DNA from 2 places in the Planococcus beijingensis genome. Region 1 is predicted to be linked to the other one. Evidence: riboswitches for the same ligand, from Rfam matches in the RefSeq annotation. Region 1 holds a riboswitch; the other holds the start of a gene.
What was found. Region 1 has a riboswitch for preQ1 ahead of queF (preQ(1) synthase). Riboswitches for the same ligand answer to the same signal wherever they lie in the genome.

Region 1 (11,878 bases):
AGTTGTGAATGCAGCAATCCAGGCCTCACTTGATGACTTAAAGCCATGGCTTGGGTTTGCGCAGGCGGAACCTTCTCCGGAGGACACGGAAATCAATCAGCTGGAGGCGCACTTGAACTTTATAAAAAAGGAAGTTTTGCGTTACCTGGTTTTTGATAAAGAAACAGGAAGCTTTATCGGCTCTACTGGCTTCCATGCCATTGAATGGGATGTGCCAAAAATGGAGATCGGCTATTGGCTGGATTCGAGAGCTACTGGAAAAGGCTATATGGCAGAAGCGGTTTCTGCGTTGACTGAATTGGCTTTCTCAACTTTTAAATGCAAGCGCCTTGAAATTCAATGTGACGCAGAAAACCGGAAAAGCCGAGCGATCCCAGAAAAACTGGGCTTTGTTCTGGAAGGTGTTTTGCACAACGATGAACGATCAGTAGACGGCAAAAGGTTAACGGATACATGCATTTACGCTAAATTCACTTAACCCAAAACGAATAGGGGCTTTAAAGATGAAGAAGAAAGACAAAAATCAAGACGCCGGTCTGAAACCATTCATTTCGTTGCTGTTGTCACTGAAGATTCCAAAGCTTGCGCTGACAATCGGGTTGCTTGCGAGTTTGATCACCACACTTGTGGGCCTTGTAGTGCCGCTGTTGACAAAAAACCTGGTTGATGGCTTTTCCTTTGAATCTTTGAGTGTGCCGCTGATTATCGGAATCGCTGCGGCATTTATTGTGCAGGCTGTCATCAACGGGGTTTCGATTTACTTGCTGAGCATGGTCGGACAACGTGTGGTAGCCGGATTGAGGGAACGGATGTGGGCACAATTGATCCGTTTGCGTGTCAGCTATTTCGATCAGCACTCGAGCGGCGAAACGGTAAGCCGTGTGGTGAATGATACAGGGATCGTCCGAAATTTAATCACAGACCACTTCCCGTCCTTCATCACAGGAATTATTTCAATTATCGGGGCAGTGATTATTTTAATCATTCTAGATTGGAAAATGACCTTGGTCATGATGCTGTCGGTACCGCTGACGATTGCTGTGATGATTCCCCTAGGCCGCCAAATGGCCAAGATTTCACGTAACCTGCAGGATGAAACCGCTCAGTTTACAGGTCATGTCCAGCAGACTTTAGGAGAAATCCGTTTAATGAAATCTTCAACAGCTGAAGAGATTGAAGAAACCAAAGGGGTACAAGGCATTCAAAAGTTATTTGCTCTTGGTATGAAAGAAGCGAAAATCTATGCGTTGATTGCGCCTTTGATGTACCTGGTGGTTATGGTAGTCATTGTATCGATTATCGGCTATGGCGGGATCCGTGTGGCCAATGGCGAAATGTCGACGGGATCGTTGGTGGCGTTTCTATTGTATCTCTTTCAGATTATTGTTCCGATGGCAACCTTTGCCCGGTTTTTTACGGAGCTTCAAAAAGCCAAAGGCGCTACTGAACGAATCATTGGAATTTTAGAGTTGCCTTTGGAAGAACAGCAACAGAAGCCCGCGCTGGATATTGCCGGAAAAACGCTACAGGTGGAAGGAATAAGTTTTGCCTATGAAAAAGGGGAACAGGTTCTAGAAGATGTATCGTTTGAAGCGCAGCCAGGGGAAATGATTGCCTTTGCGGGGCCAAGCGGCGGCGGAAAAACCACTGTGTTTGGTTTGGTCGAGCGATTTTACGAACCTTCATCCGGACGTATTTCTATTGGGAATATCCCCATCAATGAAATATCAATCGCTTCCTGGCGAGATCAGATCGGCTATGTATCCCAGGAAAGTGCCATGATGGGCGGCACGATCCGGCAAAACCTCACCTATGGCCTGCCGGATTCAGAAACGATTCCAGCCGAAGAACTTTGGCGGGTGGCTCGCATGGCTTATGCGGAAGATTTTATTCGCAGCTTTGCCGACGGATTGGATACGGAAGTCGGAGAACGCGGCGTCAAGCTATCGGGCGGACAACGCCAACGGATTGCCATCGCACGAGCGTTTCTGCGTGATCCGAAAATCCTCATGATGGATGAAGCAACAGCCAGCCTGGACAGCCAATCAGAAGGGATTGTGCAGCAGGCATTAAGCCGATTGATGGAAGGGCGGACGACGCTGGTGATTGCCCACCGGCTGTCGACGATTGTCGATGCTGATAAAATTGTTTTTATTGAAAAAGGGCATGTGACAGGAATCGGAACACACCGGGAACTGACCGCTTCACACACACTTTACCGCGAATTTGCTGAACAGCAATTAACTTGACTGAACCACTTGACCTTGACGCAACGTCAAGGTGTATGGTGGGTTTATCAGGAGGTGGAGAAATGGAATATACCGTGCAAAAACTGGGGAACTTGGCCGGTATCAGCACAAGAACCTTGCGTTATTACGATGAAATCGGGCTCTTGAAGCCAGCAAGAAAAAGTTCGTCGGGGTACCGGATCTATGGCCAGCCGGAAGTGGATAAGCTGCAGCAAATCCTTTTCTACCGCGAACTTGGGCTGGAGCTGGAACAGATAAAGAACATTGTCAATGATCCCGGTTTCAACGGTTCCCGAGCTTTGGAAGAGCACCGTGAAAAACTTCTCGCCAAACGCATGCAATTGGACCTCTTGATCATCAATGTGGAAAAAACCATTTCCGCAAAAGGAGGAGAAAGCATCATGGCTGATAATGAGAAATTTGAAGGGTTTAAACAAAAGCTGGTGGATGACAACGAACAGCAATACGGCGACGAAATTCGCGCCAAATATGGCGACGATGTGGTCGATCAATCCAATGCCAAAATGCTGAACATGAGCGAAGAAAAGTACCAGGAATTCAAAGGCTTGGAACAGCAGGTGCTGGACCGTTTGGCAGAGGCAGTCAAAACAGGCGATCCGTCGAGCGAGCTGGCGCAGCAAACGGCTGAATTGCATCGTCAATGGCTTGGGTTTACGTGGCCATCCTACAGCAAAGAAGCGCATATGGGGCTTGCGGAGATGTATGTGGCAGACGGACGGTTTGCAGCATACTATGACAAAGTACAGCCGGGAGCCGCACAGTTCCTTAGGGATGCAATTGCTGCCTACACGGCGCAGAATCAGTGAACATCAAAACACAGCCAATCCGACGGAATCGGGTTGGCTGTGTTTTTTCGTCTTGATTTAATGAACGTGCACAAAGTTGCTTTAGCATGCACAAGTTCTATCGAGCGTGCATTAATCCAATGAAGCGTGCGCATATTTTCTCAACCGTGCATAAACCTGTAATAAGCTAGACGGCCGACTCCGCTTTTCTTGATGTCCAGCTTCGTCGGCCAGCTCCTCGGGACATAAGCCAACCCAGCTGTGTGGCAAAAGAACGCCACTTCGCTGGTCTGTCTTATGCCCGTCAGAGCTACATGGGCGCTTCCGCTTTTCTGGTTTACAAACTATTAACAAACCTTTACACCCCTGTTATAGCTAATCCTTATCAGCTTGGTATACTGAAACCAATTAAAGCTGCTACCGACGATTCGGTTTAAACGAAAAGGAGAGGTTTGCATGCAAGGGTCGAAAAAGAAAGCGCCGATTGTGAAAGTCATGTCATTTAACATTGCTCATGGATTAGGGATGGATGGAATAGTAGATCTGGAGAAGACCGCTGAAGTCATTGAGGATTCCTGTGCTACAATCATCGCTTTACAGGAGGTTGACCGTTATTTTTCCGACCGCAGTTCGTTTGTGGACCAAGTAGATTGGTTGAGCCAGAGATTGAATATGCATGCAGCCTATGGCGCCAACATGAATTTTGCTGCTGAAGATTCAGAGCGCCCGAATCGCCAGTACGGCAATGTGATTTTAAGTAAGTATCCGATCAAGTACGTCGAGAACCATCTGCTGACACAGGTCTATTGTCCGTTCGGCAATAACGAACAGCGGGGAATTTTAGAGACCGTCATTGAAGTAGATGGCATTTACTTAAGTGTCTTCAATACGCATTTGGCGTTGAAGGACAATGAATTGGCTGTCAGTATCGATGAAATTCTGGCGATTACCGGGAAAAGCCGTTTCCCGCGCGTACTCGCTGGAGATTTCAACGCACCATCTTCAAATGTTCACATGCAAAAGCTGAACAAACAGTTTAGAGATGCTTTTCTGAAAATGAAGAGAGGGGATGCTTATACATATCCTGCTCCTTACGTGGACAAAGAGACAACAGAAGTTTTTTGGCCAGCAACGCGAATCGATTATATTTTTTCGGACAATGATGTAGAAGTCGTCCAAGTAGCAGCTATTGAAACAGCGGTTTCTGATCATTTGCCGATTGTCGCAGATATGGTTCTGGCAGATGTGAAAGTGGGCGTCAAAGGTCGTAGCCAGAAAGAACGTACCAAAGTCTAAGCGATCGCCATTATAAATATAGACATGTAAAAAACGGAAGCTCTAGTGGAGAGCTTCCGTTTTTTGGTGGTTATAAATTTGTTTGCCGGACTGAAGTTCACGTCTGCAGAATTTGACCAATAAATAAACCAGCGGCGTATCGGCAGCAGCGACTAGCCATTTAAACACGTATTGCGTAGCAATCATCCCGAGCAATGCGCTGGTCGGCATGGTTCCGTAAAATGCAATGGTGATGAAAATAGTCGTATCCACCAATTGGCTGGTCATCGTTGAGGCGTTATTGCGTATCCATAGTTTAGACTCGCCATGACGCTGTTTCAATTTATGGAAAATGGTGACGTCCAGGTTCTGGCTGATGAAATAAGAGACCAGGCTTGCCAAAGTGACACGGAAACCTGCAGAAAAAATGGTTTCAAACGAAGCCTGGTCTGCAAAAAATGGAGCAGAAGGCAAATGGATGGCAAAGAAAATAAATGCCAATGCGCAAAGCTGCGTGACGAAACCGGCGGTGACTGTCTGCCGTGCTGCTTCTTTGCCATATACTTCTGCAATAGTATCAGTGATTGGAAACGTGAAGACATAGACGATGACGGCGGCCGGCAATACAGCCCATTCACCGATGCTGAACAATTTGACTGCTAAAATATTCGACAAGATCAATAAGCCAACAAAGGCGCCGTTCAAATAAAGCAACATGTTCGGTGCCTCCTACCGGTTGGTGATCGTTTCAGGATTCATGTCATGATTCATCATCCGGTACGATGCCATTTCTTCGTATTTTGTTCCTGGCTTTCCGTAGTTGGTGTAGGGATCGATGGACAATCCGCCACGCGGCGTGAATTTTCCCCATACTTCGATATAGCGGGGGGCCATCAATTTGATCAAATCATTCATGATGATGTTGACGACATCCTCGTGGAAATCCCCATGATTCCGGAAGCTAAATAGGTAAAGTTTCAATGATTTGCTTTCCACCAATGTTTTATCAGGGATGAAGCTCAAGTAAATGGTGGCGAAATCAGGCTGTCCCGTTTGGGGGCAAAGCGACGTGAATTCGGGACAATTAAACTTCACAAAATAATCGCGGGTATGCAGATTATCGATCGGTTCGAGAATATCCGGATCGTACTCAAATTTGTACTTGGTTTGTTGATTGCCGAGCAATGATAGATGCCCAAGTGTGTCTTCGTTTCTTCCTGCCATGAAAACGGCCTCCTTTTAGATGGCCGGCTTGAAAGAGGGCTATAAAAAACGGACAAAAGAAAAAGCCAAATCGCATGTGGATTTGGCTGAGTTTCGACAATCCATAGTTTTTTATAGAGGGTGAAATGCTATGAACCTCTCCCGTCGCCGGGTTATTTACTTTTACTAACCTATCGTATAAGACTTGCTATTCGTTGTCAAACGGCTGTTTTTGGTAAAATAGCAGCAAGACGACGGAGGCGAATGTAAGATGGGACACGATCATAGCCATAACCATTTTGAAACAGCCAGGAGCGGCAACAAAAAAGCATTGATTCTGGCGCTCGGCATCACAGCCGGCATCATGCTGCTGGAATTTTTCGGTGGCCTTTTGACCAATAGCCTGGCGTTGATTGCCGACAGTGGACATATGCTTTCGGACACTGTTTCGCTGGCGCTCAGCTTGTCCGCTATCTGGTTTTCCGGAAAAGCGGCTTCTGCTAAAAAAACCTATGGGTATTACCGCTTTGAAATCATTACCGCCTTTATCAATGGCGCAACTCTATTTATCATCGCCGGATTGATCATCTATGAAGCCATTGGACGTTTTGTTGAGCCACCTGAAGTAGAGGGCGGCTGGATGCTGATCATTGCTGCCATCGGCCTTCTGGCAAATCTATTGAGTGCGTGGGTGCTGAACCGCAACGCAGATGTCCATGGCAACTTGAACATGAAAAGTGCTTATATGCACGTTATTGGAGACGCATTGGGCTCAATCGGTGCGATAGTGGCTGGAATATTGATTCTTCTGTTTGACTGGACGGTGGCGGATCCCATCATTTCGGTAGTTGTTGCTTTACTGATTTTGCGGAGTGCTTGGGGCATCATCCGGAACAGCCTCCATATTTTGATGGAAGGAACGCCCCACACCATCGATGCCCAAGAAGTGAAGGCATTGCTTATTGAAATTGAAGGGGTTTTGGATGTCCATGATCTTCACGTTTGGACGATTACGTCGGGCATGGATTTATTTACTTGCCATATCGATGTAGCGAAAGATACTGATGAGCAGCAGGTCCTTCAGAAGGCATTGAAGCTGGTCCATGATCATTGTGGAATCGAACATGCAACTATTCAAATTGAAAAGGCGGAGTCAATGCATCATTCATTGAAAGTTTGAATCTTGTCGGCTGGCTGATCTGAATAGCGGGTATTTGTAGTGATAGAAAATGTGATTTTCTCGGCAATTTGCCTCATCTCACAGTGAGGCTCTTAGATGTTCATGGTACACTAGAGCTAAAATAGTAGGCAGAAAGGAGCGGTAAGGATGGCAGCAGGTTATGGCAATGAATTGCAGGCGCAAGCTTTGCAATGGATACAAACACAGCTTGGATACACTGCAGAAATTACGGGCGTCAAGCCGCTGACAGGCGGAACTTCTTCCATGTTGTTTGAACTGGCTGTCGAAGAAAACGGCGTTTCGTTTTCGTATGTATTGCGGCTTTTCCATAAAATAGATTGGTTGGAGAAAGAACCTGATTTAGCAAAACACGAAGCGGAAAGCCTTCAATTCGCTGAACAAGCTGGCCATCCGGTCCCTCATTTAATTGCTTACGATGAAACTGGCGAAGAAAGCGGATTGCCGGCAGTCTTGATGACGAAAATGTCGGGGGCTGTCATATTGCAGCCGTCCAACGATGAAAAATGGCTGGATGGCTTGGCAGCTGCTTTAGCTAAACTCCATCAAACCAAGGCAGAGGGATTTCCTTATGAATATTTTTCCTATAACAACGCATTTTTATTGGAAAAGCCAACCTGGTCCAAGAGACAGAACGATTGGATGCGCGTTTTTTATATTGTGGCAGGAAGCCGCCCTGAAGCTCAGGAATGTTTTATTCATAGGGATTTTCATCCCGCTAATGTACTGTGGGAAAACAAAGAAATCAGCGCTATCGTAGACTGGGTAAATGCTTGCCGGGGGCCCGCGGGAATCGATGTTGGCCATTGCCGTGTCAACTTGGCGCAGCTTTACGGAATTTCAGTCGCCAATGATTTTTTGGCAGCTTACCAGCGCCATGCCGGGAATGCATTTACTTATGATCCGTATTGGGACCTTGTTTCGCTGACAGACATATTGGACGGTTCCCCCGTCGTATATCCTGGCTGGAGAGCCTTTGGCATGAAAGGCTTATCAGATGAATTGGTCCGCCACCGGCTGGATGATTATTTGATGAGTCTGCTCGACCGTTTCGATGATTATTGAGCTGCGGATTGGCAGCGACCAGTTTGCTTCCAGGTTTGATTTCTCCGATAAAGGCAATATATAGGATAAGTGAGTTTTTTGAGGAGGAAATCGGATGAAGGATGAACAACTGAAGCAATTAAAAAAACAATTGGAAGAACAAGTGGCATCGCTGGAAGAGCGCGTGGAACAAGATGAAGAGTTTGAGACAACGGAACTTTCGAATTATGACAATCATCCTGCAGATAACGCAACCGACCTGTATGACCAGGAACGTGGAATGGCGTTGACGCAGTTTAAAGAAGAAGAGCTGGAAGAAGCGAAAACGGCTTTGGCAGCAATTGAAGACGGCACGTATGGCAAGTGTTCGGTATGCGGCAAAGAAATACCATTTGAGCGGCTTGAAGCATTGCCGACCGCATTGACCTGCATCGATCATGCAGATCAGGAGGTCGATTTGGAAAGCCGTCCGCCGGAAGAAGATGTGCTGCAAGCTTCTACAGGACAGCCGGTCAAGAAAGAAGACGATGGCATCCGTGATTACCAGGACAGCTTTGAAGATGTAGAAGACTTTGGCTCCTCTGACACCCCGCAGGATCAGCCTGATGAAGATCCGCAGGATTTCTTTAAAGACGACAAATAAAATAACGAAAATTTGCCCCCTGTCTTTATTGTCAGGGGGTTTATTTCCCGGGAAATGAGCGATGAGGAGAATGGATATGGACAAATTAACTGAGCAATTCTATGAATTGGAATCCAGCCACCTGGAGCCGGAAGTAAGGGTTTCGACAGACAAGCTCGGCGAAATACTGGACGATGAATTTTATGAATTTGGCAGTTCAGGCGGATTAATAAAACGGTCGCACTACAACGAAGATCATCCCTTAAATCCGGATCCGATGAAAATAAAATCTTTTACCGTACATGAGCTGGGTCCGGCTGCTGTTTTGACTACGTATCAAATCCATAATCAAAAGACGGGAAAGTTGACCAATCGCAGTTCGGTTTGGAAAAAAAGAGAAAGTGGCTGGAAATTATTTTTCCATCAAGGAACGGTTTCGACAAACGAAGTGTTTCAATAAAGGAAAAAGAGGATATTTAGATAACAGAACTATTTTTGGTGGAGGAGGAAACAGATATGGAACACGCCATTGTGTTATTTGATGGAGATTGTAACTTTTGCGATTCAAGCGTTCAGTTTATTATAAATCATGACCCTGCCGGCTATTATCAATTTGCTTCATTGCAAAGTGAAATTGGAAAGGAACTTTCCAAGAAATACAAAGTGCCGGATGATGTGGATAGCGTAGTCTTGATAAAAGACGGACAGGCTTACGTAAAATCCGAGGGTGCTTTAATGATTTCCAATCATTTGACCGGGCTTTGGAAATTGGCCTATTACCTGAAGCCATTCCCGCGCGCAATCCGTGACGGGGCTTATGATATAGTAGCCAAAAACCGTTACAAGGTATTTGGCAAGTTGGACAGCTGCATGTTGCCGCCGCCTCATATCCGCAAGCGATTTTTAGATAAATAAGAAAAGCGGAAGCGCCCGTGTAGCTCTGCCGGGCATAAGACAGACCAGCGAAGTGGCATGTTTTCAGCCGCACAGCTGGGTTGGCTTATGACCCAAAGAGCTGGGCGCTGGAGTCTGGACAATGAAAAGCGGAAGCGCCCGTGTAGCTCTGCCGGGCACAATACAGACCAGCGAAATGGCATGTTTTCAGCCGCGCAGCACGAAAAGTGGAAGTGCCTATCCAGCTTTGACAGGTGTAAGACGCTCTGGCGAAGCAGCATGTTTTCAGCTGCATAGCCAGAGTGGTTTACATCCCGAAGAGCTAGGCACTGCAACTGGACACGGGTTGGCTTATGACCCAAAGAGCTGGGCGCTGGAGTCTGGACAATAAGAAAAGCACAAGCGCCCTTAAAGTTTTGAAGAGCATATATAAACAGACCCCGAAGCGAAGTAACTCCGCTTCGGGGTCTGTTTGGGCATACAAGAAGAATTGGAACAATATTAATGGAAGTTGGATATCCGCCAATATTGGCTGGCAATCGGTCCGGCCATATAGGCAAGACCTTCACTTTCAGTTAAGTGAATTCCGATCCATTCGCCATCGTCGCCGTCCTTCAAATACACTTCGTGGTTTGGTGATTGGTCGTGGATTCCAATGATGTCATATGTGCCATCCCGGTAAAAGGCAGCGGATACTTCGTAATCGATATTCGGTGACGTGGTAATGGGATTGCCGACGCTGTGTTTTAAAGTGATGGACACTTTATGGCCCGTTTCCTCTATCTTTTCCAACTCGATTCCTTCAGCAGAGGCGACATCCGCTTTGCTGAACTTTTTACGCCAATTGTATCCAATCGTCGGACCGACGTCTTTATCGTAGGCAAATGATGACTCTTCTTCTTTCAAGTCCACCGTGAAATTGACCTGCGTCCGGTAATGAAGGGAGTCAGGATCAAAGTCTCGGCCATCTCCTTGGAAATATGGGAAAGGAGACAAGAGGTTCGGGTTTTTCAATATCAGGTCCGGCAGGAACGTATGATAGCGGAAGTGCCAAACCGGATAAGCTTTCGGCTTTTCTTTGTCGGACAATAACTCATTCAGTGGGGCAATTATTTTGGTCAGCCAGAAATCTTCCATTGCCGCTTTATCCCGTGAGGAATTCCAGTCTAGTGCACCGAAGATTTTTGCTACTTTAAATTTTTCCTTGCTAAAACTTTCCTCGGCATCGGCGACAGGGCGTTTGCCACGGATCCAATAAGTGAATTCCTGGTCCATTGGCACTTGCCGGTCCGTGTATTGGTTTTTCTCCACAGTTTCGACCAATGTGCCATTCTGATAGATGTCGAATTCAGTAATGCCTTCAATTTCTCCCCATGCTAAAGAAATCCGGTTTTCAGAAACAATCGCCGTCAAGACAATTTCTTCAAGACGGTTGATGCTGTCTTGTTTTCGGTTTTCCGTTCCGGTATGCAACTTGATTTTATCGGTCCATTTTCCTGAAGAATCCAGTCGTTCAATGGTGTAGGTGTACAATTCGCCTTTCTTTAATCCTTCGTCCTTGAACAAATTTTGAGTGCCGGTATAAACGACTTGATCTTCTTTCTTAACGCGGCAGACGTCCTCTGTTGCTGTCCATCTGAAATAAATCATGGTATCGGATTGTTCCAACACCAGAATATCCAATTCATTTGCCATATTCCCACCTCCACATGCTATTGTTATGCATATACCCGTTTTGAAACAAAGATGAACCCATGAGAAAGCGGCCAAGATATTTGTTACACAAATTAAATATATACAAATGGGGTTTAACTGTATAATTAAGGTAGTATTCATACATATTTGAGATAAACTGGTTTTTGTTGGATAACTTCTGAAATCCTAATCGATATAAAAAATAAATAAAAGCATTCGTTTTCCTATAGTAATAGCTTTAGAATTTAGCTCACTGCACTAGATAGATTGAATAAAACGGATGGGGGAATGAAGGTGGAAAACACTCAAAAAGAGCGTAATTTTAGTAACTTCGATGAAGCGGCGGCATACATACTTCAGTTGTTAAGCAAGCAGATCGGAATTAATTCCTTATTTATCGCGAAGAATGACGGAATCACCAATCACATCATTAAAGCACTCAACAGCGATAAGGCATTAATTGAAGAAGGCAGTTCCATGCCGCTCCCTCATTCCTTCTGCAGTTTGAGCATCAATCACGGCCCGAAGGCTTTAGTGATTGAGGATGTTTCTGAAAATGAGCTGACACGTTCTATGGGCATTGCGGCGAATTACGGACAAGGAACGTTTGTCGGTGTTCCGGTGTATTACAACGATGGCACTGTCTACGGAACAATATGTGGACTGGACGATCAGTATTACAAGCTCTCTGAAGAGCAGCTCTATACGTTTGAAATGATGTCGACATTATTGACCTATGTACTGGAACTGGAAAAAGCGAACCACCAAATTCAGACATTAACAGCTCCGATCGTCCCAGTAACAAAAGGAGTGGCGATTGTACCGGTAATCGGCGAAATTACAGCTCCGCGTGCGCAAGTCATCATCGAGCATGTACTTGAAAAATGCAGCC
Region 2 (11,878 bases), on a different contig from region 1:
ACTTTTGCTTCCAGCAATGCCTGAGTCAACTCTTTTTCAGGCGCTAAATGCAGGTAGGTGAACAGAATCAGTCCTTCCCGGAAATAACGGTACTCTTCCTGGACGGGTTCTTTTACTTTCATGACCATTTCCTGTGCCCAGGCTTCGTCCGCTGTTTCAACAATTTTCGCACCAGCTGCACTGTAATCTTCATCGGTAAAACCGGAACCCAGACCAGCGCCCGACTGAATAAATACATCATGTCCATGAACTTCAAGATTGACTACGCCGGCCGGTGTCATAGCTATTCTGTTTTCATTGTTTTTTACTTCTTTCGGTACACCAATTCGCATTTCGAAACCCTCCATCATTTTAAGTAGTTTAAACCGATAAAATAGATTGTTTATTCTGATATCTACTTTATTCTATCAGACTTCACTTGTTTCCGCTGTCATATCAGCTGCCCTCCTTTCTGATGCTGTTTCCAGAAGGACTCATCACCGTCTCTAATTTGACAAATATTCAGTAAAATTAACTTCAATTTAGAAGGAACTCTTGCAGTTATAGCGAATGGTATAAGTAGAGACAAAGGAGGAATGTAGGATGACATTAAAGTATAGTCAGATTCTTGTAGCAGTAGACGGTTCAAAAGAAGCGGAATGGGCATTCAAAAAATCGGTCGGCATAGCTGAGCGGAACAATGCCACATTAAATTTGGTAAATGTAATCGACACCCGCTCATTTGCAGCAATTGAAGCATATGACCGCTCCATTGCCGACCGCGCCCAAAAATTCGCCGAAGACCTGCTGGAAGATTATAAGAAAGAAGCTTTAGCAGGCGGGGTTCAAAAAGTGAATATTGTAGTTGATTATGGTTCTCCAAAAACAATGATTTCAAGAGAGTTGGCTCAAAAAGTGGAAGCAGACCTTATCGTCTGTGGTGCTACCGGATTAAATGCAGTTGAACGTTTCTTAATCGGAAGCGTATCTGAACACATTGTCCGTTCTGCAAAATGCGATGTTCTGGTCGTCCGTACAGAAGAGGCCCAAAATGATGCTCCCGATGAATATTATTCAGAAGACAAATCAGGTAAACCTGAAAACTTCTAAAATAACAGACGAAAAAAGCCTTTCACAAAATTTTGTGAGAGGCTTTTTCGTTTTATTAAGATTTTATTTTGATGATTATTTTTCCTCTGGCATGATGGGATTCACTTAACTCATGTGCATCTTGCAAACCTCGTTCAGTAAATGCAAATACTTCACCGATTGTAGGCTTCAATTCGCCAGATACATAAAGATTTGCTAGCTTTTTTAATTGTTCTCCACTCGGTTCCAGCCAAAAGTCACTGGCTTTCACTTCGTGTTGCTCCGCCTTTTCAGCAGAAGGCTGTCCAGCAATGGAAATCAATTTCCCACCTTTTTTCAGGATCTTAAAGCTTTTATCGAGAACCTCGCCGCCCATCGTATCCAATACTGCATCGAAATCTTCCAGCAGCTCGCTGAAATCTTCTTCACGGTAGTTGATGACCCGATTGGCTCCCAAAGATTTAACCAATTCATCGTTCTTATCGCTGGCCGTTGTTGCCACATAAGCGCCGATGCTGTTGGCAATTTGAATGGCCATACTGCCGACACCGCCGGCTCCTGCATGGATCAGCACTTTGTCGCCTTTTTTCACTTCTGCAAAGTCCACAAGACATTGGTAAGCTGTCAATCCCGTCAAGGGAATTGCGGCCCCCTCTTCGAATGTCATACTTTCCGGCATATGCGCAAGCAAGTCTTCATCCACAGGCACATATTCTGCATAGGTGCCTTGACGCGTAGTTGCAGGTCTTGCGAAAACACGGTCACCCACTTTAAAGTGCTTCACGTCTTTGCCAACTTCAGCAATGATGCCTGCTGCATCCCAACCTAAAATAATTGGAAACTCCCAAGGCAGCATTTCTTTCAAATATCCTTCACGCAATTTCCAGTCAATCGGGTTGATGGAAGTAGCATGGATCTCCACCAGAACCTGATTGTCCATAATTGCCGGTTTTTCCACTTGCTGTTCCTTCAATTGCTCTTTGCCGCCGTAACTATCAATGACGATTGCTTTCATCTCACATCTCTCCTTCCGTTATTATCAAATATACCCTTATACAGAAATATTATTCACAAAAGAAAATTAGAAATGTTTAAAGCATAAAACCTTTATCACTTTTCGTGGAGGACACTATTCATTCCTGTTTCAGGATCACATCCTGCCAACACATAGACCGCTTCAGTTTCAGAAGAGATGATCGTAATTTCATTACACATCCTTGTCACGATCTCTTTAGAGCCGAACTGATCTTCTCTGTAATCTTCTACAGACTCGATCTTATTGCCGTCAAAATGCAGGTCTTGATAAATGGGATCGCCTTCTGTCGTATAGCTGATTATTCTTACGGCATCTTCTTTTCCATTTACCGTGTTTTCATAAAACGCATACAGTCGCTCCCCGTTCGTGATTTCGCCTTGTATATCTTCAATGATATCCCTTTCTTCAAACGATTCCCGGTTGCAACCAATAACTGTTGCTGCTAGTAACACCAGTAAAGCGATTCGCTTCATCTCTACACCTCCCATTGCAGATTAGACGCATTGCGTATTGAAAAATTACAGGTCTCTTCATTGGCCGGTTTTCTGATACACATTTCTCTGGTAACTACGCAAGCTTTCTGTCAATTGTTTCCTTTAGTGCACAATATGGTATCATTAAAACTGTTCGTTCAAAGAGGTTCGCAAACTCCCTCTCTAAAAAACTAAGGAGTGTTACAGATGAAAAATGAAAAAGCAGTCGTTGTTTTCAGCGGCGGCCAGGACAGCACCACTTGTCTGTTTTGGGCCATCAAGAATTTTAAGGAAGTGGCCACGGTCACATTCGATTATGGCCAGCGCCATTCAGCTGAAATTGAATGTGCACGAAAAATCGCAGAAGAACTCGGCGTCTCTTTCAAAGTATTGGATATGACTTTGATCAATCAATTATCCGCGAATGCATTGACGCGTGATGATATTGAAGTCACCGATGAAGAAGGGCAACTGCCTTCCACTTTTGTGCCAGGCAGAAACCACTTATTCCTGTCGTTTGCAGCGGTTTATGCAGATGCAATCGGTTCACGGCATTTGATCACCGGTGTCAGCCAAACGGATTTCAGCGGCTATCCCGATTGCCGCGATACTTTTATCCGTTCGTTGAATGTCACATTGAATTTGGCCATGGATAAGCAATTCATTATCCACACGCCGTTGATGTGGCTGGATAAGTCCGAAGTCTGGGAGCTCTCCGATACACTTGATGCATTTGAGTTTGTCCAGGAGAAAACACTGACCTGCTATAACGGCATTCCGAGCACCGGCTGCGGAGATTGCCCTGCCTGTCAATTGCGCAACGAAGGGCTCGCCCGTTATCAAACGAAAAAATCGGCAGGTACAATCGTATGATGCAGCAATTTTATCCGACAGCTACGCATAACTTTCAATTCGAACTCAATAAAGACCTGCATTTCTCTGCAGCACATTTTATTCCCAGCGAAGATGCCGGAAAATGCCGGATGATGCACGGCCATACTTACCACCTGAACATTACCATTGCCGGCAATGAGCTTGACGCTACCGGTTTTCTGATTGACTTTAAATTACTGAAAGAATTGATTCATAAAAAATACGACCACAGTGTCTTGAATGATCATCCTGAATTTGCAACTAAATTTCCCACTACTGAATTGCTTGCCCAGCAGGTTTGGCAGTCCATTCAGCATGTGCTGAAAACGAAAAGCAACCAGCCCGATTGCCTGCAGGTCATTGTCCGTGAAACTCCAACAAGCTATGTGGTCTACCGGCCGCGTAAGGAGGACCTGTCATGAGAATTCCCGTCATGGAAATCTTTGGTCCGACTATACAGGGAGAAGGCATGGTCATGGGGCAAAAAACCATGTTCGTGCGCACCGCTGGATGCGACTATTCCTGCTCTTGGTGTGATTCAAAATTCACTTGGGATGGCACAGGCACCAGCACTTCCAAGCAGCCTGGAGAAATTATTGAAGAATTGATCCGCATAGGCGGCAAGGCATTTTCACACGTCACCATTTCCGGAGGCAATCCTGCACTCCACAAGGGCATAGCTGAATTGGTCGATCTTTGCCACCAGCAGGGCTGGAAAGTTGCTGTTGAGACACAGGCCTCTATTTGGCAAGACTGGCTGGCAGCAATCGATGACATCACATTATCACCTAAACCACCCAGCTCAGGCATGTCGACGGATTTTGCCAAATTGGATTTCTTTATCGACAAACTGCAAAACGCCAATGTCAGTTTGAAAGTCGTTGTATTCGACCAGGATGATTTTGCCTATGCAGAAAATCTTCATCAGCGTTATCCAGCTGTTCCGTTCTTTCTTCAGACCGGCAATGAAGACACAGCGACAACGGATGACACGCAGCTGGTCGCCGATTTGCTGCAGCGGTACGAGCAATTGATCGACTATCATGTACGCTCTTCCGTTATGAACGACGTGAAGGTATTGCCTCAATTGCACACTTTGGTTTGGGGCAATAAACGCGGCGTATGACAGTTGGCCGAGTAGAATATCTGTTAGTTTCTTTATAATCGAAAGACCCCGTGTAAACTTTTCGCTAAGTTTGCACGGGGTCTTTTCACGTTACACTTTTTTGACGAATTCCGATTTCAGCTTCATTGCGCCAAAACCATCAATTTTGCAATCGATGTTATGGTCGCCTTCTACCAAACGGATACTCTTTACTTTAGTGCCAATCTTCAAAGTAGAAGAACTGCCTTTGACTTTCAAATCTTTGATGACAGTAACTGCGTCTCCATCTTTCAGAAGCGTGCCATTGGCATCTTTAACAAGCTGTTCTGCTTCCGCGTTTTCAGCCTCAGCTACAAGGCTCCACTCATGAGCGCATTCCGGACATACCAGCAAGCGGCCATCTTCATACGTATACTCAGAGTTGCATTCGGGACAATTCGGTAAATTTTCCATTGATTTTTCCTCCAGCTGGTCTTGCAGTATCTCAAGCAACTGGCAGACCGATCATTTTCTCCAGTATACCAGAATCGAATGCTGACCGGTCTGCCTTATTTCACGACGAGAACTGGACAATGCACATGATTTAAGACTTTATGGCTGACGCTCCCTAAAACCATTTCAGAAATCGGATTCAACCCTCTGCTGCCGATGACCACCAAATCAAAATTGCCGTCATTAGCCAGCTCGATGATGACTGGTGCCGGCCGGCCATGCATGATTTCCGTTTTATAATAGATATTTTCACGCTCCAATGATTCTCTGACAGGCTGAATTTTTTTCTTACGCGACAGTTCAAACTCAATCGAACCACCATCATGCACTTCTTCGTTGCTGTCTTCGTTGAAATCCGAAACATATAACACCGTCACTTCCACACCTTTTATCAGAGATGCCAGTTGTGCGGCTTGTTTGCCAGCCCGCATGGAATTCTCCGAACCGTCTACGGCTAATAAAATTGATTGATACATTTTATCCACTCCTTCGACTGTTTTTCCGAGGCATGGCGGCAAAATAGTCTGTTACGAGTACTATTCGACTCCCTTTCGAAATTCCCTCTACTGAAATAAAAACAGATGAGCCTAAGCATCACCTGTTCCTGCTTTTCCATTTTATTTATCTTGCTTGTAAGTCAACGTTTTTCCTGTAAAACCAAACAGTACAGTCAATAATGGAGACAAGAGGCAAAAGAAGGCGAAAGGAAGATAATCAAGCGTCGAAACACCGATGACCCCTGTAATAAAGATTCCGCAGACGCTCCAGGGAACGAGTGGATTGACCACGGTCCCTGCATCTTCCATCACTCGGCTAAGGTTTTTCCCCGCCAGCCCTACTTTGTCATAAGGTTCTTTAAATGCTTGCCCAGTTAACAATATCGACAAGTATTGTTCGCCAATCAGCACATTGATGCCGATTGCCGTTAAAGCAGAAGCAGCAATGACAGATGAAACCTTTTTCAGCAAGCTCTCTATAGTTGCCAGCAAACATTGGACAATGCCCAATGTAAACAACAAGCCACCCATGCTGAGTGCGAGCAGCACCAATGCCACAGTGAACATCATACTTTCCATTCCGCCGCGGGACAGCAATGCATCAATTTCTTCAATCCCTGTTGTGGATACGTACCCACTGAACAGTACTGAAAAAATCTCGGATGCCGTCGAACTCTGATGGAGAAAAGAAATGAAGATAGCGGATATCGAGCTCAAAGCCAGCGTCATTAATGCGGGTATTTTCATGAGTGTCGAAATGATCAGTACAGCCAATGGGATAATCGTATACCAGTGAATCATCCCGGTGGTTTTAAGCCCTTCTTTAAAGAGGGTTACGTCTTGCACACTTGCGCCAGCTGTTTCAGGAGAAAGCAACGCAAACAAAATTAATGTAATGCCAAATGCCGGAATAGTTGTCCAGCCCATATTGCGGATATGTTCAAACAGGTCCACTCCAACAATTGTGGAAGCCAGGTTCGTCGTATCAGATAGCGGTGACATTTTATCTCCAAAAAAGGCACCTGACACAATCGCCCCTGCTGTAATCGCCAATGACAAATCCATTGCTGTCGCCATACCGATAAAAGCAACCCCGATTGTCGCAACGGTCGTCAAGGAACTGCCGATGGACAAACCGATCAATGAAGTCACAATAAAGACAATGGCGTAGAACAACGTCATGGAAATTAACGTGAATCCCGTGAAAATCAGTGTCGGAATGGTTCCGCTGATCATCCAGCTGCTGATAAGTATGCCGATAAAGAAAAACAGGAATACGGCACTCATTCCAGCTCCGGCCCCTTCGACCAAGCCTTTTTCCAGCGTCCGGTACGACACTTTCTTTAATAAGCCATAGCCAAACAGCAAGAGAATCGACAACAGAATCGGAATATGCGGAACCGATTCAAAGCGGATGATGCTGACGCTGATCAACAGAAAAATAATAACTATCAGTGCAAATGCTTCTGCAAATTTCGGTGTAATAACCGGTTTGATCTGGTACATATTGAACACTCCTTTTCTCTATAAAAAAAGAGAAAACCACTCATCCCCATAAAGGGACGAAGGTTTTCTCCGCGTTACCACCCAATTTGATGCTTTGACAGTTCAAAACATCCACTTCTTTTCGAAACGATCCCAACTGATGGTGTATTTCATCCAATTTGCTGCCTGAATTCACACCTGCCATCCAGTCTCTTGTTGCTGCACACAAATTACCTACTAAATCATCGATCGCTTTATTTATCAATAGTTGATTTTTTAAAAGTATATTGAAATAGATTCTACCAGTTCTCTTCCTCAAGTCAATACTTTTTAGGGAAAATTTGATTTCACTACATGGGTTTTTGCAATCCAATCATAAAGTGACTGTTTGTTTTTCGTGAATATAACCATGAGAATATACAAAAAAATCAATGCGTAGACCAAGCCGCCCATAACGTAATCCATTAACTGAACTGCTCCATCTCCTAAATAAATCATACGGTACGCCATGAAATGGGACAATTCCCAAGGCAAAAATTTTAATGCAGTCCGCAAGACAGCACGGGAAACGGAAATCGCTTGGTGGTTTTCATCAACCACTTGAATATGGATTTTGCGTTTGCCCAACGATTGCCCCCCCAGACGCGAATCCGTTACAACAAAGTAAAGCGAAACCGGTAAAGTGACCAATAAGAAACCGGTCAGCTGAGCCTTTCCTGGAGAAGCTTGAAATAATTCCTGAAGGGAGGGAATCAAAAACATCGAAACAACCATCACCAACAGCAAGTAGCCAAAAATCAATAAATAATCAGCAGCAAAAGCCTGGAACCGCAGCCACAATCCTGCAGGCATCCTATCCCTCCTCTTTTAAGCCATCACGTCACCACAGAGTTCGCCCGGCAATCTCCCAATGAGCAGGCTTTGACAAGAGAGGCGGCAAGCAAGTGTCTGCATCTCCCTTTGCCGAATTTACTTGCATTTGCGTCAGAAAAATAGCGCCTGTTAGATCGACTCCGCTTAAGTTGCAATCCCGCAGGTCCGCACCGATAAAATCCGAATTCCTTAAATCGGCATCACTCAAATCAGCACCAATCAAGTAGGCACCTCTAAAATTCGCACCTCTTATATCGCGTCCTCTAAGTTTCTCCCCCATCAAGTTTGCTCCCTGGTAATCCGGGCCTTTTTTCTTCTGTTGTTTTTTGCCTAAACGTCCCGATTCAAGACGGACCTGTTCACTGACTTGCACAAGCAATTCGTTAATGGATCGGCGCATTTTCGGCAGATTTTCAGCCAATAGCTGTTCAGCAGATGCTTGGCTCAATTTATCGATTTCTCGTCTGCTGATTTGCAGTGTTTCCTGTAGCTGCCTATCAGTGCAGCGCTCGATTCCCTCGGTGAGGTACAGCAGCATTTCCTGGAGCTGCTGCATAATCGGCAGTACTTGAAACATTTGGGAAGCTGATTTCGGATCGTCTTTCCAACTAATGCCCCCGAATGTCTGCTGCGATACTTTTTGTCCAGCTCCAAGACAATCGAATGTTGTGCAGCCGCTGTAGCCGGAAAGCTTTAAGTTCCGATGGATGGCACAGCGAAAATCATCCTGCAGGTTTTTGCAGGCAATGCCCCTTTCCTTGTCGACCGGAAAGTCGGCTGAAACGGTAAAGGCCAGTGCCACGCAGCATAGCCCAAAACAATTGGCACAGTCCGCCTGAAAAGTCCTGGAGTCAAAGGCAGGTTGCAGATTGGCATGCATATCGATTTCCTCCTTATATCCGAATATTCAATTAACCATAGTATACACATTCTATATCAAGAATTTAATATAGAATTTTCCCCATAGAAAAAAGGCAAAGGATAAACTCCCTTGCCTTTCGTCATTTGCCGTTCATTACGTACCCATTTTACGGCGGTTATTGCTGACTTTCTTTGATTGCTGGCTCTTCATTTTCTTAGTTGAAAGTGAAGCGTTGCCGCCAGACTGTTTGCCTGACTCCTGGTTTTTCTTAGCTTCCAATTGGCGTTTTACAGCTTCCTGCAAACTAACTTTTTTCGGCGCTTCGTTTGACTCAGTCATTGCGCATCCCTCTTTTCATCAAAATAGTGCATATGGATGTTTTATAGCTTAAGTATAGCATAAACACGCTTCTCTATTCTTTGTTTTCTTTAAACCAACTTGCAACCTGTGAGAAGAATTTAGACATGGATTCCGGTTTGGACATATTCGGAACGCGTGCCAACAGCACTTCCTTCGGTGCTTTGACGCCTTCTTGCTTTTTCTGCAAAACCAAAATCCCTTTAGCGTGGGCCGAGTTCTTGAACAGGGTTTCCGGCAATTCCATGACAGCCTGGATATGGGCATGTTTTTTCAGGAAACTATGCAATTGGCTTGCCTGTGCTGACTCAAACAAAGCTTTCGGCACGATAAAGAATAAATACCCACCTTCAGCCGTATGCTTCAATGATTGTTCGATAAAGAGGTGGTGAGCATAGGACATGCCTTCATCCGCCTTCAACTCATAAGTTGCTGCCGTTTCCTCGTCGGGATAATAGCCCACTGGCAGATCTGAAACCACTACGTCCACCGGGTCGATCAATAAAGGCTGCAGCGCATCCTGCAAATAGAAAGTGATGGGCTGTTCAACCAGGTTGCCGGCATTGGAAGCCAGTCGAATCAACAGGTCATCCAGTTCTACACCCGCTCCTGCCATTCGGCCGTCCAAGTAATTCATTACAGTCAGCAGCAGATTGCCGGTGCCGACAGCCGGATCCAAAATAACGGCCTGTTCTTTTTTAACGAATAATTCCACCAGATAGCCGACCAATAACCCAAGTGCGTCCGGCGTCATTTGATGATGCGGCTGGATATGCTCTTTCATGCCTTTTAGTACAGCCAGCTGAAGCGCTTTGCGGATATCTTCCTTGCCGGCTCCCTCTTCGGGCTTGATGATGCCATCCAGCCAATTTTCAGTAGTCGTCAACAAACTTTCCAAATAAGCGTTATCCTGCTCTTTCTGGATAGCCGTTGTGTGATTATCAATAAAATTAAATGTCTTTTCCATCATAGAATTCATGCTTTCGCCGTCCTCAATAAGGAAACCCACTCTCCCGAGTGGGTTTCTAGTATTAGTTTGTTAATTCTTTAACTGCGTTCAACGCTTTTTCGTAATCCGGATGGTCCGTTCCTTCAGGCACATACTCTACATATGCAATTTTGTCGTTTCCATCAATGACAAAAATCGATCGGGCCAACAACCGCAACTCCTGCATCGTCACCCCATAAGCTTCACCGAATGACAGGTCGCGATGGTCAGACAAAGTCGTAATCGCATCCACTTTATTGATTTCCGTCCAACGCTTTTGTGCAAACGGCAAATCAGCAGAAATCGTCAGAACCTCCACATCGTCACCAAGGGAAGCAGCTTCTTCGCTGAAACGTTTCGTCTGATCTGAGCATACGCCCGTATCCAGTGAAGGCACTACGCTGACCAATCGGATTTTTCCGGCTGTATCCTGAAGCGTCACCGGTTCCAAGCCTGTTGACAGGACTGTAAACTCCGGAGCCTGCTCTCCAACTTTCACTTCTTTGTTCGGTAAAGTCACAGGGTTTTTCTTGAATGTAATTTGTACCAATTAAAGCGCCTCACTTTCGTCTTCCATCTATCATACTAAACCATGTTGGTCTCATGCAACCCAGACCCGTCTGTACGTTTCTTCACTGCATTGTTTTTTCTGAAAGATTCTTCGTGGACCACTGTCGTATCTGCGATAAAATCATGGACTCCTTGTTTTAAGGGCGTAAAGCCGACAATCCAGTAAAGCGGCCAGATGGTCACTGAAAGGAAGCGGCCAATCCATTCACGGAACAGCAATGTCGTCCATGACAGGTGATTGGACTTTAAAGATACCACACGGATGCCCATGATCATTTTTCCGACCGTCTGTCTGAAGAATTTGGTCATCAGTACAAAATATCCATAGAAGACGATGGCTGACATGATGGCGAAAGGTGCATACCACGAGGTTTCAGTTGTTTCAAGACCCATTAAAGCAAAGGCGGGTTTGATCAAAATCGATGTAAGGGCTGTAATGATCAGTAAATCAATCAAATATGCCCAAAACCGAACCCAAAACCCCGCAGGTTTCCGTTCGTAAAAAAGAACTTCCTCGTAGCTCGGCGTTTCGGGACGATGCGGCGCGACTTGAACTTCTGCTGCTGTTTCATTCGTTTCGTGGTCTGTCATCATGGTCCCTCCTTATTTATCACCGTATAAATACATCATACGAGGAGAACTATACTCAGTAAGCATTTTCGAAATCATTTGAGTTTCAATATCATTGCCGAAGAAAGAACCCATTTTCATCGACAAGAGCGATTCCCATCCTTGTGAAGCTCCATATTGGAACACCTGGGCATTCCCCAGTTCGAAATCGGCTTTCACTTGTTCGATGACATCTTCTTCAAATCCGAAATCGTCTGCCAGATTTGCTTCAACGGCTTGACGGCCATTCATGATTCGCCCATCAGCAACAGCTTTGACTTGTTCTTCAGTCATGCCTCGGCCTTCTTCAATAACATCCACAAATGACTCGTACGAATCATCCAGCATCGTTTGAAGAAGCGCGCGCTCATCTTCTGTCATATCACGCGTGGCACTCATAATATCTTTGTATGGACCTGACTTGATGGTCACAAAGTCAACGCCGTACCGCTCAGCCAATTCACCATAATTGACGCTCTGCATAATGACGCCGATTGAACCCGTCAAAGTTTCTTCGTTCACAAAAATCTTTTCAGCTGGTGCCGCAATATAATAACCGCCTGATGCAGCCATAGCTCCCATTGAGACAT

Region 2: another riboswitch for preQ1. It lies ahead of queC (7-cyano-7-deazaguanine synthase QueC); the one in region 1 lies ahead of queF (preQ(1) synthase).

What each region holds. Positions count from the first base shown of each region.
Region 1 is NZ_JADHDZ010000004.1:321,639-333,516, reverse strand. Features, by position in the region: gene IRE19_RS12650 (GNAT family N-acetyltransferase) at 1-478, shown strand, start outside; gene IRE19_RS12645 (ABC transporter ATP-binding protein) at 504-2,249, shown strand; gene IRE19_RS12640 (MerR family transcriptional regulator) at 2,312-3,076, shown strand; gene IRE19_RS12635 (endonuclease/exonuclease/phosphatase family protein) at 3,512-4,351, shown strand; gene IRE19_RS12630 (queuosine precursor transporter) at 4,394-5,047, opposite strand; gene queF (preQ(1) synthase) at 5,060-5,554, opposite strand; PreQ1 riboswitch class I at 5,652-5,699, opposite strand; gene IRE19_RS12620 (cation diffusion facilitator family transporter) at 5,805-6,713, shown strand; gene IRE19_RS12615 (phosphotransferase family protein) at 6,861-7,796, shown strand; gene IRE19_RS12610 (TraR/DksA C4-type zinc finger protein) at 7,891-8,418, shown strand; gene IRE19_RS12605 (nuclear transport factor 2 family protein) at 8,495-8,857, shown strand; gene IRE19_RS12600 (thiol-disulfide oxidoreductase DCC family protein) at 8,914-9,312, shown strand; gene IRE19_RS12595 (DUF3238 domain-containing protein) at 9,793-10,986, opposite strand; gene IRE19_RS12590 (STAS domain-containing protein) at 11,275-11,878, shown strand, end outside.
Region 2 is NZ_JADHDZ010000008.1:15,135-27,012, forward strand. Features, by position in the region: gene ald (alanine dehydrogenase) at 1-332, opposite strand, end outside; gene IRE19_RS16110 (universal stress protein) at 583-1,089, shown strand; gene IRE19_RS16115 (NADP-dependent oxidoreductase) at 1,145-2,083, opposite strand; gene IRE19_RS16120 (DUF4362 domain-containing protein) at 2,179-2,577, opposite strand; PreQ1 riboswitch class I at 2,735-2,778, shown strand; gene queC (7-cyano-7-deazaguanine synthase QueC) at 2,785-3,450, shown strand; gene queD (6-carboxytetrahydropterin synthase QueD) at 3,447-3,872, shown strand; gene queE (7-carboxy-7-deazaguanine synthase QueE) at 3,869-4,576, shown strand; gene IRE19_RS16140 (zinc ribbon domain-containing protein YjdM) at 4,667-5,008, opposite strand; gene IRE19_RS16145 (universal stress protein) at 5,104-5,523, opposite strand; gene nhaC (Na+/H+ antiporter NhaC) at 5,665-7,050, opposite strand; gene IRE19_RS16155 (RDD family protein) at 7,360-7,881, opposite strand; gene IRE19_RS16160 (pentapeptide repeat-containing protein) at 7,910-8,782, opposite strand; gene IRE19_RS16165 (hypothetical protein) at 8,918-9,103, opposite strand; gene IRE19_RS16170 (class I SAM-dependent methyltransferase) at 9,177-10,100, opposite strand; gene tpx (thiol peroxidase) at 10,153-10,659, opposite strand; gene IRE19_RS16180 (RDD family protein) at 10,695-11,270, opposite strand; gene sppA (signal peptide peptidase SppA) at 11,283-11,878, opposite strand, start outside.